2 regions of the Spirillospora sp. NPDC048911 genome follow, and region 1 is predicted to be linked to the other one. Evidence: riboswitches for the same ligand, from Rfam matches in the RefSeq annotation. Region 1 holds a riboswitch; the other holds the start of a gene.
The links. A riboswitch is a leader RNA that binds a small molecule or an ion and turns the genes downstream of it on or off. The one in region 1 is predicted to bind thiamine pyrophosphate.
Positions count from the first base shown of each region.

Region 2: another riboswitch for thiamine pyrophosphate. It lies ahead of thiO (glycine oxidase ThiO); the one in region 1 lies ahead of thiC (phosphomethylpyrimidine synthase ThiC).

Region 1 is NZ_JBICUD010000004.1:704,841-712,162, reverse strand. It holds gene thiC (phosphomethylpyrimidine synthase ThiC) at 1-1,379, opposite strand, end outside; TPP riboswitch at 1,375-1,488, opposite strand; gene ACGFNU_RS21960 (sensor histidine kinase) at 1,600-2,808, shown strand; gene ACGFNU_RS21955 (adenosine deaminase) at 2,777-3,793, opposite strand; gene ACGFNU_RS21950 (NUDIX hydrolase) at 3,790-4,317, opposite strand; gene ACGFNU_RS21945 (CDP-alcohol phosphatidyltransferase family protein) at 4,398-5,063, shown strand; gene ACGFNU_RS21940 (sugar phosphate nucleotidyltransferase) at 5,060-7,322, shown strand, end outside.
Region 2 is NZ_JBICUD010000002.1:1,114,573-1,121,894, reverse strand. It holds gene thiE (thiamine phosphate synthase) at 1-4, opposite strand, end outside; gene ACGFNU_RS12505 (Rv2175c family DNA-binding protein) at 132-506, opposite strand; gene ACGFNU_RS12500 (NAD(P)/FAD-dependent oxidoreductase) at 553-1,740, opposite strand; TPP riboswitch at 1,881-2,026, shown strand; gene thiO (glycine oxidase ThiO) at 2,015-3,139, shown strand; gene thiS (sulfur carrier protein ThiS) at 3,136-3,336, shown strand; gene ACGFNU_RS12485 (thiazole synthase) at 3,339-4,148, shown strand; gene ACGFNU_RS12480 (DMT family transporter) at 4,300-5,283, shown strand; gene ACGFNU_RS12475 (serpin family protein) at 5,253-6,344, opposite strand; gene pknB (Stk1 family PASTA domain-containing Ser/Thr kinase) at 6,466-7,322, shown strand, end outside.

The sequences.
Region 1 (7,322 bases):
TGCGCCGCGATCTTGTAGGCGATGACGCCGGCCTTGACGTCGTCGCGGTCCGGCAGGCCGAGATGCTCCTTGGGCGTGACGTAGCAGAGCATCGCGGTGCCGTACCAGCCGATCATCGCGGCGCCGATCGCCGAGGTGATGTGGTCGTGGCCGGGCGCGATGTCGGTGGTCAGCGGGCCGAGCGTGTAGAACGGCGCCCCGTCGCACCACTCCCGCTGCCGGTCGACGTTCTCCTTGATCTTGTGCATCGGGACGTGGCCGGGGCCCTCGTTCATCACCTGCGTGCCGTACTCCGCGGCGATCCTCGTGAGCTCGCCCTGCGTGCGCAGCTCGGCGAACTGCGCCTCGTCGTTGGCGTCGGCGATGGAGCCGGGACGCAGCCCGTCGCCGAGCGACCACGTGATGTCGTACGCGGCGAAGATCTCGCAGAGCTCGCGGAACCGCGTGTAGAGGAAGTTCTCCTCGCGGTGGGCCTGGCACCAGGCCGCCATGATCGACCCGCCCCGCGACACGATGCCGGTCTTGCGCCGCGCCGTGAGCGGCACGTACGAGCGCAGCACCCCGGCGTGGACGGTCATGTAGTCGACGCCCTGCTCCGCCTGCTCGATCACGGTGTCGCGGAAGACCTCGAAGCCGAGCGCCGCCGGATCGCCGCCCACCTTCTCCAGCGCCTGGTAGAGCGGCACCGTGCCGACCGGGACGGGGGAGTTGCGCAGGATCCACTCGCGCGTCGTGTGGATGTCGCGCCCCGTCGAGAGATCCATGATGGTGTCGGCGCCCCAGCGGGCGGCCCACGTCATCTTCGCCACCTCGTCCTCGATGGAGGACGACACCGCCGAGTTGCCGATGTTGGCGTTGACCTTCACGAGGAAGTTCCGGCCGATGATCATCGGTTCGAGCTCGGGATGGTTGACGTTGGCGGGCAGCACCGCCCGGCCCGCCGCGAGCTCGTCGCGGACGAACTCCGGGGCGGCGCCCTCCCGCAGCGCCACGTACTCCATCTCCGGGGTGATCTCCCCGCGCCGCGCGTACGCGCGCTGCGTCACCGGCCCGCCCGTCGCCTCGCGCGGCCTGCGCGCGGGGAAGGCGGCCTGGTCGCGCAACGGATCGGTGGACTTGCGGCCGTCGTCCTCGGGACGGAGCGCGCGGCCCTCGTACTCGGCGGTGTCGCCGCGCTCGGCGATCCACCCGGCGCGCGGCGCGGGCAGCCCCCGCCGCACGTCGGTCTCGTGCGCGGCGTCGGTGTACGGCCCGGACGTGTCGTACAGGACCACGGTGTCGCCGTTGGTCAGCGGCACCTCGCGCACGGGCACCCGCAGGTCCGGTCGCGATCCCAGGAGGTAGGCCTTGCGGGCATGTGAAACAGCGGTGTCGTTCATGACGACTCGATCTCTCCCTACGCCGGCATTACCCGGTCAGGTTCCAGCGGTCAGCGGCCGTCCCAGCCGCTATCTCAGCCCGGTTCGCCGGGCCCCCGCGATCTGTCGTGCCCGACGCTAACCCGGCGTCCCCCCGTTGCCGCAACCGCCGCCGGTGAGGTATGGCCGGTTCCGCGCACCCGGCCGAAGACCATGGCGGGATTCCGTTACGGTAGGGAACGTGGTGATCGTGGGCCGGCTGCGGCCGGAGGTGACGGACGGCCTGATCGCGGCCGTCCTGGCGGGGGGCGCGCTGGCGGCGACGCTGGCCTGGCCGGGGGACCGTCCCCTGGACGCCGGGGGGGTGCTGCTCCTGATCGCCCTGCACGTGCCGCTGGCCTGGCGGCGGCGATGGCCGGGGGCCGTGCTGCTGGCCTTCACCGCGCTGATCCTGCCGTTCCACGTGCTCTCGTACCAGCATCACACGGTCGTGCCCTCAGAGGTGCTCGCGCTGGTCACCTACGCCTTTCTGGGCCGCAGGGTCCGGGCGGTCCTCACGACGCTGTGCGTGATCTTGACGATCTGCGCGGTCACGTTCGCGATGCGCGCGGGCGGGAGCAGCGGCCTGGAGCAGATCGGCGCGCTGGAGGCGATCGTCGGCGTGATCGTCGGGGTCCAGGCCTGGCGGGTGCACCGGGCGCGGGTCGCGGCGATCCTCGAACGGGCCGAGACCGCCGAGCGCACCCGCGAGGAGGAGGCGCTGCGGCGGGTCGCCGAGGAGCGCCTGCGCATCGCCCGCGACCTGCACGACCTGCTCGCGCACACCATCACCGTGATCGGCGTCCAGGCCGGGGCGGCCGCGCACCGGGTGGCGGGCGACCGGCCGCTGGACCGGGCCGAGCTCGCCGGGACGCTCGAATCGATCGCCGCGACCTGCCGCGACGCGCGCGCGGAGGTCCGCGCCACGCTCCAGATCCTGCGGCGGACCGACGCGCCGGGTGTGCCGGGGGCGCCGAGCGAGCTGGCGGCCGGGCTGGACGGCCTCGGCGAGCTCGCGAACGCGGTGCGGGCCGCCGGGCTCGACGCCCGTCTCACGGATGTGGGGACGGGAGAGCCCGCCCCCGAGGTCGGGATCGTCGTCCACCGGATCGTGCAGGAGGCCCTGACCAACGTCATCAAGCACGCCGGGGCGAGCGCGGTCGAGATCCGCCTCGTCCGGGCGGACGGCGAGCTCCGGCTGACGGTGACCGACGACGGCCGCGGCCCGGGCGAGGGCGGCGGCGAGGGCTTCGGCATCCTCGGCATGACCGAGCGGGCCCGCAGCGTGGGCGGGACCGTGCGGACCGGCCGGGCGGCCGGCGGCGGCTTCGCCGTCACCGCCACCCTGCCGATGAACCCGCCGGACACCGAGGCGCCCGTCACGCGAAGCGGTAGTTCTTCACTTCCTTGAGGTAGGCCTGGCGCTCCTCGTCGGAGAGGAAGGCGGCCTTGAACGAGTTGGCCGCCAGCCGCCGGAGCTCGGTCAGGCCGACCCGGAGCTCGGGCTCGTTCCGCACCGCGTCGAAGACGTCGCCCACGTAACCGCCGAAAAAGGCCGGGTCATCGGAGTTGACCGTCACCAGGAGCCCCGCGTCCAGCAGTATCGGCAGAGGATGCTCGTAGAGCGAGTCCTCGTTCTGCAGGAGCACGTTCGACACCGGGCAGACGGTCAGCGGCACCTGCTCGTCGACCAGGCGGTCGACGAGCCGCAGATCGGAAAGGCAGCTGTTGCCGTGGTCGATCCGCTCCACGCCGAGCACGTCCAGCGCCTCCCAGATGTACTCGGGCGGCGCCTCCTCGCCCGCGTGCGCGACACGCCGCAGCCCCGCCTCCTGGGCGAGGCCGAAGACCTCCCGGAACTTGCCCGGCGGATTGCCGAGCTCCGCCGAGTCCAGCCCCACCCCGATGATCGGCTCCCCGAACCACGGCCGCGCGCTCTCGAACGTCTCCAGCGCCGACGCCGCGGACTCGTCCCGCAGGAAGCACATGATCAGCCGCGCGGTGACGCCGTGCCGGGCGGGCGCGGCGGCCAGCGCGCGGCCGAGACCGGCCATGACCGTCCCGATCGGCACGCCGCGCGCCGTGTGCGCCTGCGGGTCGAAGAAGATCTCGGCGTACCGGACGCCCTGCGCCGCGGCCCGCGCCAGGTAGGCGTCGGCGAGCTCCTCGAAGTCCTGTTCGGTGCGCAGGACCACCATCAGCTCGTAGTAGAGGTCGAGGAACGTCTGCAGATCGTCGAAGACGTAGGCCGCCCGCAGATCCTCCGGAGTCCGGAACCGCAGCAACCTGATCCCGTTGCGCGCGGCGAGGGCGAACGCGTGCTCGGGTTCGAGCGTTCCCTCGATGTGCACATGGAGTTCGGCCTTGGGAATGGGCGCGGGGATGGGCGTGGTCACGCGGGGCCTCCGGCGGCGAGGTACAGCAGTGCCGCCATCGTAGAAGCCTGCCCGATGTCACCGCGCGTGATCAGGTCGCGTGTCGACGACAGGGGCACCCATTCGATCCGCTCGGCCTCGACGTCGGTGGGCTCCCCGATCCGCACGGCCCCGTCCGCCCGGAAGATGTGATGAACACCATCGTGAATTCCCGGGGAGGGGCGGACGTCCAGCAGATGGCGGATCGGGCCCGCCCGCCAGCCCGTCTCCTCGATCAGCTCGCGCGCGGCGGTCTCGGCGGGGTCCTCGCCCTCCTCGACCCGGCCGCCCGGGATCTCCCAGCCCCACTGGTCGGTGATGAACCGGTGCCGCCAGATCAGCAGGACCCGGTCCCGCGCGTCGAGCGCGACCACCGCGGCGGCGGGCCGGATCCGCAGCAGATGGTGGTCGAACCGGCGCCCGTCGGGCAGCTCGACGTCGGCCAGCCGTACATCCATCCAGGGGCTCTCGTAAAGGGCCCGCTCGCCGTGCAGCGTCCATCTCATGCCGGGACGCTATCGGGGGGCTTTCAAACCCTTACCGATAGGGTCAGGATCATTGGCAGGAGCGGAGGTGTGACGCGTCGGTGAGCGCTGAGGTGGGCAGGGATCCGGGCGCCGGGACGGGCGAGGCGCCGGACCGGATCTGGACGGTGCCCAACATCCTGAGCTTCGCGCGGCTGCTCGGAGTGCCGCTCTTCCTGTGGCTGGTCCTGGCCGAGGCCGACTGGTGGGCGCTGGGCCTGCTGGTCTTCGCCGGCCTGTCGGACTGGCTGGACGGCAAGCTCGCGCGGGCCCTCGACCAGACGAGCAGGCTCGGCACCGTGCTCGATCCGGCGGCCGACCGGCTCTACATCCTCGCCACGCTCATCGGGCTGACGGTCCGCGAGATCATCCCGGTGTGGCTGATCGTGCTGCTGGTCGCCCGGGAGGTGGCGATCACGCCGATCGTGCCGATCGTGCGGCGCCTCGGCTATGGCGGGACGCTGCCGGTGCACTTCGTGGGCAAGGCGGGCACGATGTGCCTGCTCTACGCGTTTCCGCTGCTGCTTCTGGGGGACCACGACGGCGCCGTGGCCACCACGGCGAAGGTCGTCGGCTGGTCGTTCGCCATCTGGGGCACCGTCCTCTACTGGTGGGCGGCGGTCCTCTACTGGGTGCAGGCACGGCAGTTGGTGCTGGCCGGCCGTGCCTCGCCCCCCGATCCGGGTCCGTCGGCCGGCGCTCAGAAGGGAGCGGAGGCCCCCCGATGAAGGCCGTTGTGATGGCGGGCGGAGAGGGGACGCGGCTGCGTCCGATGACCGCCAACCAGCCCAAGCCCCTGCTCCCCGTCATCAACCGGCCGATCATGGAACACGTGCTGCGCCTGCTCAAGCGGCACGGGCTGACCGAGACCGTCGTCACCGTGCAGTTCCTCGCGGCGCTGATCCGCAACTACTTCGGCGACGGCGAGGAGCTCGGCATGTCGCTGAGCTACGCCACCGAGGAGATGCCGCTCGGCACGGCCGGCAGCGTCAAGAACGCCGAGGAGGCGCTGCGCGACGACCGGTTCCTGGTGATCTCCGGGGACGCGCTCACCGACATCGACCTGACCGACATGGTGCGCTTCCACGAGCGCAACGGCGCGCTGGTCACCATCGGGCTCAAGCGGGTGCCCAACCCGCTGGAGTTCGGGATCATCATCGTGGACGACGACTGCCGTATCCAGCGCTTCCTGGAGAAGCCGACGTGGGGCCAGGTCTTCTCCGACACCGTCAACACCGGCATCTACGTGATGGAGCCCGAGGTCCTCGACCATGTCGCCGCGGGCGAGTCGGTCGACTGGTCGGGAGACGTGTTCCCCAAGCTGCTCGCCGAGGGAGCCCCGCTCTACGGGTACATCGCCGACTGTTACTGGGAGGACGTCGGCACCCACGAGAGCTATCTCAAGGCCCAGGCCGACATGCTCTCGGGCAAGGTCGACGTCGACCTGGACGCGTTCGAGGTCATGCCGGGCGTGTGGATCGCCGAAGGGGCCGAGGTCGACCCGGAGGCGATCCTGAAGGGCCCGCTCTACATCGGCGACTACGCCAAGGTCGAGGCGGGCGTCGAGCTGCGCGAGTTCACCGTGCTGGGCAGCAACGTGGTCGTCAAGGAGGGCGCGTTCCTGCACCGCGCCGTCGTCCACGACAACGTCTTCATCGCCCCGTCCACCAACCTGCGCGGCTGCGTGATCGGCAAGAACACCGACATCATGGCGGGCGCCCGCGTCGAGGAGGGCGCGGTCGTCGGCGACGAGTGCGTGATCGAGGCCGAGGCGTACGTGTCGAGCGAGGTGAAGGTCTACCCGTTCAAGACGATCGAGGCCGGCGCCGTCGTCAACACCAGCGTGATCTGGGAGTCGCGCGGGCAGCGCAACCTGTTCGGCCCGCGCGGCGTGTCAGGGCTGGTCAACGTCGAGATCACGCCCGAGCTGGCGGTACGGCTGGCCAGCGCGTACGCCACCACGCTGAAGAAGGGCACCACGGTCGTCACCGGCCGGGACGCCTCCCGCGCCGCCCGCACCCTCAAGCGCGCGGTCATCAGCGCCCTCACGGCCAGCGCGATCAACGTCCAGGACCTGGAGGCCACCCCGCTGCCGACGGCCCGGTTCGAGACCGGCCGGGAGGACTGCGGCGGCGGCATCTACATCCGCACGACGCTCGGCGACCCGCAGGGCGTCGACATCCTCTTCCTCGACGCCGACGGCGCCGACCTGTCGCTGGGCGCCCAGCGCAAGCTGGAGCGCGTCTTCGGCCGCCAGGAGTACCGCCGCGCCTTCCCCGGCGAGATCGCCGAGCTGACCTATCCGGCGCGCACCGTCGAGACCTACACCCGCGACCTGCTGCGCTGCGTCGACATGACCGGGGTCCGCGAGGCCGAGTTGAAGATCGTGCTCGACTGCGCGGGCGGCACCGCGTCGCTCGTCCTGCCCACCCTGCTCGGCAAGGTCGGCGTGGACGTGCTCACCCGCAACAACCGGCTGGACGAGGCCAACCCGACCGAGACGCTCGCCGAGCGGATGCGCGACCTGCAGCGTCTCGGCGAGCTGGTCTCCTCCTCCCGCGCCGCCTTCGGCGTGCGGTTCGACCCGGTGGGCGAGCGGATCTCGCTGGTCGACGAGAACGGCGAGTCGATCAGCGACGACCGCGCGCTGCTGGTCATGCTCGACCTCGTCGCCGCCGAGCGGCGCGGCGGGCGGGTGGCACTGCCGGTCACCACGACCCGCGTCGGCGAGCAGGTGTGCCGGTTCCACGGCGTGCGGGTGGAATGGACGTCGACCTCGCAGGACGTGCTCACCAAGGCGGCCGCCGACCCCGACATCATCTTCGCCGGCGACGGCCGCGGCGGGTTCGTGATGCCCGAGTTCAGCACCACGGTGGACGGGATCGCGGCGTTCGTGCGGCTCGTCGGCCTGGTCGCCCGCACCCGGCTGACGCTCTCGCAGATCGACCGGCGCATCCCCGAGGCGCACCTGCTGCGGCGGTCGGTGC
Region 2 (7,322 bases), on a different contig from region 1:
ACACGGTGCGGGCCGGTTCCTTCCTCGGACGTGGACGCGGGGCCACACGGACGTCCCCCGCGTGACCCCGCAATCCTGTCACGTCGGACTTTCTTCTCGATTTTCGGTGTTGTCGGGCGGCGGAACCGTCGTCAGAACGCGAGCGCCTGCGCGCGCCTGCGCACCTCGGTCCCCCGGTTCTCGCTGAGCGCCTGGACCGGCGTGCCCGGCAGCGTGTCGTCCGCGGTGAACAGCCACCGCAGCGTCTCGACGTCGTCGAAGCCGGCGTCGGAGAGCAGCGTCAGCGTGCCGGACAGGCCCTTGATGACCTGGCCGTCCTTGATGAAGGCCGCGGGCACCGCGGGGCTCCCCTCCCGCCGCACGGCCAGGAGCCTGCGTTCGCTGAGGAGCTGCTTGGTGCGGTTGACCTTGATGCCGAGGCGCTCGGTCGCCTCGTTCAGGGTGAGCCACTCCCCCACCAGGGCATCGGTCCGCGAGTCGAGAGCATTGTCGACGGTTGCGTGCATCTGCGTCACGCCACCTGCCTACCACGCGCACGGATGGGTCAAACCCTCAGGTTTTCACCGCCTGGCGAACGGGCACGTCCGGATCGGCCATGGCCCGGGGGTCGACCGGCGTGCCGGCGGCGATGACGCGCCTGGCCTGCACCAGGTCACGCGGTCTGTCCACGGTGAGGATCGCGTCCAGGCGGTCGCCGGTGAGCCAGCACACCGCCCACTTGTCCGCGGCCGGATCGCCCCGGAACACCATGCTCTCGGCCGCCGCGTGGTAGCCCGCGTACTGCACCATCTTCCCGAACTGCTCGGACCAGAAGTACGGCGCGGCGTCGTAGGCGGCCTCCTGGCCGAGCAGGGTCGCGGCGGCCACCTCCGGCGCGTTGAGGGCCGTGTCCCAGTGCTCGACGAGCAGCCTGCGGCCGTACCGTTCCGACCACCAGGCGGCGCAGTCGCCGACCGCGACGATCTCGGGGCGGCTCGTGCGCAGCGACGCGTCCGTCACGACGCCGCGCTCGATCTCCAGCCCGGAGCCCGCCAGCCAGCCCACCTCGGGCCGGACGCCGACGCCCACGACGATCTCGTCGGCCGGCACCTGGTCGCCGTCGGCCAGCAGGAGGCGGCCGTGCTCGATGGCCGCGACCTTGACGCCGGTGCGCAGGTCGATCCCGGCCTCGGCGTACCAGCGCGCGGTCAGGCCGCCGACCTCGGGGCCGAGCGCGTTCGCCAGCGGCGCGTCCGCGGCCTCGACCACCGTGACCGCACAGCCCTTCTTGGCGGCGGTGGTCGCGACCTCGGCGCCGATCCAGCCGGCGCCGACGATGACGACGCGGGCGCCCTCGACCAGCCCGGCGCGCAGGCGGCGGGCGTCGTCGATGGTGCGCAGCACGTGCTGTGGCCCGTCGCCGGGGAGCGTGATCGGGGTCGCGCCGGTGGCGATGACGAGCCCGTCGAACGGCAGGTCGCCCGCCGTGGTCGCGACCGTCCCGCCGCTCCCGGCGTCCAGGCGCAGCGCCGTGGCCCGCTCGCCGAGCAACAGCCGGCAGCGCAGCGCGTCCCAGGCGGCGTCGACCGTGGTGTCGTCGGTGTCGCCGGCGAGGACCGCCTTCGACAGCGGTGGCCGGTCGTACGGCCGGTGCCGTTCGGCCGAGACGAGGGTCAGCTCGCCCTCGTACCCCTTGCTCCGCAGGGCCTCCACGGCCCGAACGCCCGCCAGCCCGCCGCCCGCGACGACCACTCTGTCCATGAGCGCACACCCTAGCCGGGGCCCCTCAAGGACAAATGGACGGGTGTCCAGACATATGCATAGATGCAGGAAGACGTAGGCTGCAAGGGCAGCCGAGCGCAGCTCGTCCGTTGGCAGGGTGGCTGGGCGGGGCGCTGTGGGAAGGCAATCGCGGGAGTCTGGTTCGACCGGGCTGAGAGGGCGGCTGAGGCCGGTAGTCGATTGATCGATCACCGGGCGCATGGGCCGCCGACCGCCACGACCTGATCCGGATCATGCCGGCGAAGGGAGCGCGATGGACGTAGTGATCGTTGGGGCCGGGGTCATCGGCCTCGCCACCGCCTGGCGTGCCGCCGCCCGCGGCGCCGCCGTCACCCTGGTCGATCCCGATCCGGCGAGCGGCGCCTCCGCCGTCGCCGCCGGGATGCTGACCCCCGTCAGCGAGCTGACGTACGGCGAGGAGCCGCTGCTGCGCCTGGGGCTCGCCTCCAGGGACCGGTACGCGGCGTTCGTCGCCGAGCTGGAGGAGCTGACGGGCCACGACACCGGCCACCGCACCGACGGCATCCTGGAGGTCGCGTTCGACTCCGACGACCTCGGCTATCTGAACGATCTGCGGCGCTTCCAGGAGTCGCTGGGCATCCCCGCCGAGGCGCTCACGGGCCGCGAGTGCCGCAAGGCCGAGCCGATGCTCGCGCCGGGCGTGCGCGGCGGGCTGCTGGCGCCCGCGGACGGCTCGATCGACCCGCGGCGCCTCACTCCGGCGCTACAGGCCGCCGGCGACAAGCTGGGCGTGCGGCTCGTACGGCAGCGGGCCACCGGCCTCATCGTCGAGAACGACACGGCCACGGGCGTGCGGCTGGCGGACGGCTCGGAGGTGCGGGGCGCGAAGGTTCTGCTGGCCGCCGGTCCCTGGTCGGGTGATCTCGACGGCCTGCCTCCTGGGACCGTTCCCGCCGTGCGGCCGGTCAAGGGCCAGGTGATCCGCCTCCGCACCCGCGTGCCGTTCCTCCGGCGATCCACCCGCGGCCTGGTGAAGGGCTCCTCGATCTATCTCGTGCCGCGCGCGGACGGGGAGATCGTGATCGGCGCCACCCAGGAGGAGCTGGGCTTCGACACCCGCGTCACCGCCGGTGGACTGTGGGAGCTGCTCCGCGACGCCCGCGAGCTGCTGCCCGGCATCACCGAGCTGGAGTTCGCCGAGGTCACCGCGGGGCTGCGGCCCGGCTCGCCGGACAACGCGCCGGTGATGGGCCCGAGCGCGCTGCCCGGCCTCGTCCTCGGCACCGGGCACTTCCGCAACGGGATCCTGCTCACCCCGGTCAGCGCGGACATTCTCACCGAGGTACTGCTGGACGGCACGGTGCCGGACGTCGGCAGGCCGTTCACTCCGGAGCGTTTCGAGGTGGTCCCATCGTGAAGGTCATCGTCAACGGCGAGGCGCGCGAGCTGCCGGCGGGCACGAGCGTCGCCGAGGTGGTCGCCACCGTCACCACGGCCGGGTCCGGGGTGGCCGCGGCGCTCAACGACGAGGTCGTCCGCCGCTCCGAGTGGGACGCGACGACGGTACGGGACGCGGATCGGCTCGAGGTGCTGACCGCCGTGCAGGGAGGCTGAGGATGAGCACGAACAACGCGGCCGTCGACGCGGCTGTGGACGCCGAGCGGCTGGTCATCGGGGGCGAGGGGTTCGGCTCCCGCCTGATCATGGGCACCGGCGGCGCGCCGAGCATGCACGTGCTGCGCGAGGCGCTCGTCGCCTCCGGCACGGAGCTCACCACGGTCGCGATGCGCCGCGTCGACCCGGCGGCGCGCGGATCGGTGCTGGACGTCCTGCGCGACTGCGGCATCAAGGTGCTGCCCAACACGGCCGGGTGCTTCACGGCGGGCGAGGCCGTGCTGACCGCCAAGCTCGCCCGCGAGGCGCTGGAGACCGATCTGGTCAAGCTGGAGGTCATCGCGGACGAGCACACGCTCCTGCCCGACCCGATCGAGCTGGTCGAGGCCGCCGAGCAGCTGGTCGACGACGGCTTCACGGTGATGGCCTACACCAACGACGACCCGGTGCTGGCCCGCCGGCTGGAGCAGCTGGGCTGCGCGGCCGTCATGCCGCTGGGCTCGCCGATCGGCTCCGGCCTCGGCATCCGCAACCCGCACAACATCGAGCTGATCGTCGAACGGGCGAACGTGCCGATCATTCTGGACGCCGGGCTCGGAACCGCGAGCGACGCCGCGCTGGCGATGGAGCTCGGCTGCGACGCCGTCCTCCTCGCGACCGCCGTCACGCGGGCCCAGTCCCCCACCATGATGGCCGCCGCGATGAGGCATGCCGTCGAGGGCGGCCGTCTCGCCCGGCTGGCGGGCCGCATCCCCAAGCGCCGCTACGCCCGGGCGTCCTCGCCGTGGGAGGGAATGAGCCGTCCCGAGTGACGCGACTCAGTGAAGCAACGCTAATCATCCACGTGAAGAAATAATCACTGGACCTGAACGGTAGCGGGCCACAAAACTGGCCTGACCAGCACCGCAACCACCGGCCATCCTTCGGTGTTCGTGGAAGTGTCCCCTACCTAAGGTTCAGCGTATGGATCACGTCAAGGCGGCTCGACCGGGAGCCGAACGCCTCGCCATCGCGGCCGCGACCGTCACGGTCGTCCTGTGGGCCTCGGCCTTCGTCGCCATCCGCAGCGCCGGGCAGGACTACAGCCCGGGGGCGCTGGCGCTCGGCCGCCTCCTGGCCGGCTCGATCGCGCTCGGCGTCATCTGCCTGGCGCGGCGGGAGGGTTTTCCGCCGCGCGCCGCCTGGCCCGGGATCCTCGCCTCCGGGCTCCTCTGGTTCGGCCTCTACATGGTCGCGCTCAACTGGGGCGAGCAGGAGGTGGACGCGGGCACCGCGGCCCTGCTGGTCAACGTCGGGCCGATCCTGATCGCGCTCCTGGGCGGCTGGCTCCTCAAGGAGGGCTTCCCGCCCCGGCTGCTGGCCGGAATGGCCGTCTCGTTCGCCGGTGCCGCCGTCGTCGGCGTCTCGATGTCCGACGGCGGGAGTTCCTCGCTCCTCGGCGTCGGGCTGTGCCTCCTCGCCGCGGTCACGTACGCGGCGGGCGTCGTGAGCCAGAAGCCCGCGCTGCGGCACGGCTCGGCGCTCCAGGTCACCACGTTCGGCTGCGTCGTCGGAACGGTCGTCTGCCTGCCGTTCTCCGGCCAGCTGATCTCCGAGGTGCCCGACGCCTCGCTGACCGCCACCCTGAACGTGATCTACCTGGGCGTCTTCCCGACCGCCCTGGCGTTCACGACCTGGGCCTACGCCCTCGCCCGGACGTCCGCGGGCAAGATGGGCGCCACCACCTACGCCGCCCCGGCCCTCGTCGTCCTGATGTCGTGGCTGTTCCTCGCCGAGATCCCCGGCTGGCTGACCCTCCTCGGCGGCGTGCTCTGCCTGGCGGGCGTGGCCGTCTCGCGCGGCGGCAAGAAGACCACCGCGGCTCCCGCGCCGGTCGTGGAGCCCGAGACGGATGTGGAGCCCGAGCCGGAGCTGGTTCAGGGCTCGATGACCCGCGCGACGAAGTAGATCGCGCCGGTCTCCCGGTGCCGGACGACGACGAGGAACGGCCGGTCCACGAGGAACGGCACCGGCGTGCCGAGGTCGATCGAGACCGTCCGCATGACGATCGCCGTCGCGGCGGCCCCCTCGAACCCCTCTTCGTCGACCGTCAGGACGGCCTTGTGGACGACCTGGTCGATCCAGATGCGCGTCTCCTCGCTGATTCCGGAGAAGTCGGCCCTTGGCGTGAACGCCTCGTTCACGCCAAGGGCTTGGAGCGCCCCGTTAAGGACCGCCTCGCCCTCGATCCGGAACCTGGGCAACGCCAGGTCGAGTTTGGCCCGCCCACTACCGCCGTACAGGGAGCCGAGCACATCCGCGTTCAGCGCGGCTTCCGCGGTGGCCAGATCACCGTCCGGCAGCAGCACGTCGACCGCGGCCTCGCCCTGAGTGTGCAGCGTCGCCATCCGCCACCCGTGGCCCTCCGCGTAGCCGAAATGCTCTGACTGCCGCATCGTCGGCACCTGGCGGGTCCCTGACGGCGCGTGGAACGCCGCTGGCTTGGTGATCGTCCGCTCGAACGCGTGCAGCCAGGCCACCTTCAGGTAGAGCGCGTTGACGATGACGGCCGCCGCGTCCGGGTGGATCGTCCCCTCGGCCAGAAGATCCTTGATCAGGCCCCTCGTCGTACGTTCCACCTCGAGGTTGATCTCGCGCCGCGCCCCGTCCGGATCTCCGGCGAAGTCGGCCGTGTGCAACGCGCCACCCGGCCAGCCGAGCACGGTCTTCTGGAATTCCCCGCCGAAGCCGAGCCCGTCGCGCATCCAGAGATCGTTCGCCACCGCCATCTCGGCGCCGCCGAGGTCGTGCGGGTCGATCCGGGTCGATCCCGCCAGCATGGCCGCGATGTCGCCCAGGTCACCGCCGGGCGCGATGGCCGCGGCCAGCTCGTCGTACGTCCGCCCACGCGCGCCCGCGGAGGCGATCCCGAGCGCCGACGCCACCGAGTAGGGCGACCACGCGAAGTTCTGGCCGGCCGGCAACTCGCGCAGCAGCGAGAGCGTGAAATCAAGGTGAGGAGAGCCCATAAGGCCGACCCTAGGCGAGGCCACAGGAGGATGCCGCGGGACGATCCAGTCCTATGGCGTGATTCATGCTCATACTCCCGAGTGATGAGAACACCATGAATTCGCCTCTAAACTCGCTCTGATGGACGCGACGGTTGCTGACCCACTCGTCGGGCAGGTGCTCGACGGGCGCTACCGCATTGAGTCCCGGATCGCCCGCGGCGGCATGGCCACGGTGTACGTGGCCCGCGACATCCGGCTGGACCGTGAGATCGCCCTGAAGGTGATGCACTCCCACCTGGCGGCGGACGACGACTTCGTCCGGCGTTTCATCGGGGAGGCCAAGGCGGCCGCGGCGCTGTCCCACCCCAACGTGGTCGCGGTCTACGACCAGCGGACCGACGGCGAGCACGTCTTCCTGGTGATGGAGTACGTGCCCGGCCGGACGCTGCGCGACCTGCTGGACGAGCGGGGCCGGCTCGGCCCGCGCGAGGCGCTGGAGATCATGCAGCCGGTGCTGGCCGCGCTCGGCGCCGCCCACCGCGGCGGGCTGGTGCACCGCGACGTCAAGCCCGAGAACGTGCTGATCGCCGACGACGGGACGATCAAGGTCGCCGACTTCGGGCTGGCGCGCGCCGAGTCCGCCAGCAAGATGACCAAGACCGGCCTGATCATCGGCACGGTCGGCTACCTGGCGCCCGAGCAGGTGCTGTCGGGCAACGCCGACGTGCGCTCGGACGTGTACGCCGCGGGCGTGCTGCTGTTCGAGCTGATCACCGGCTACCTGCCGCACCAGGGCGACTCGCCGCTCGCGGTGGCCTACAAGCACGTGAACGAGACGGTGCCCGCCCCGTCCACGGCCGTGCCGGGGCTCACCCCCGAGATCGACCTGCTGGTCACCCGCTCGACGTCGCACGATCCCGCCCGCCGCCCGCAGGACGCCAACCAGTTCCTCGCCGCGGTCGCCGAGGTGCACGGCGGCCTGCCGCGCAACTTCGA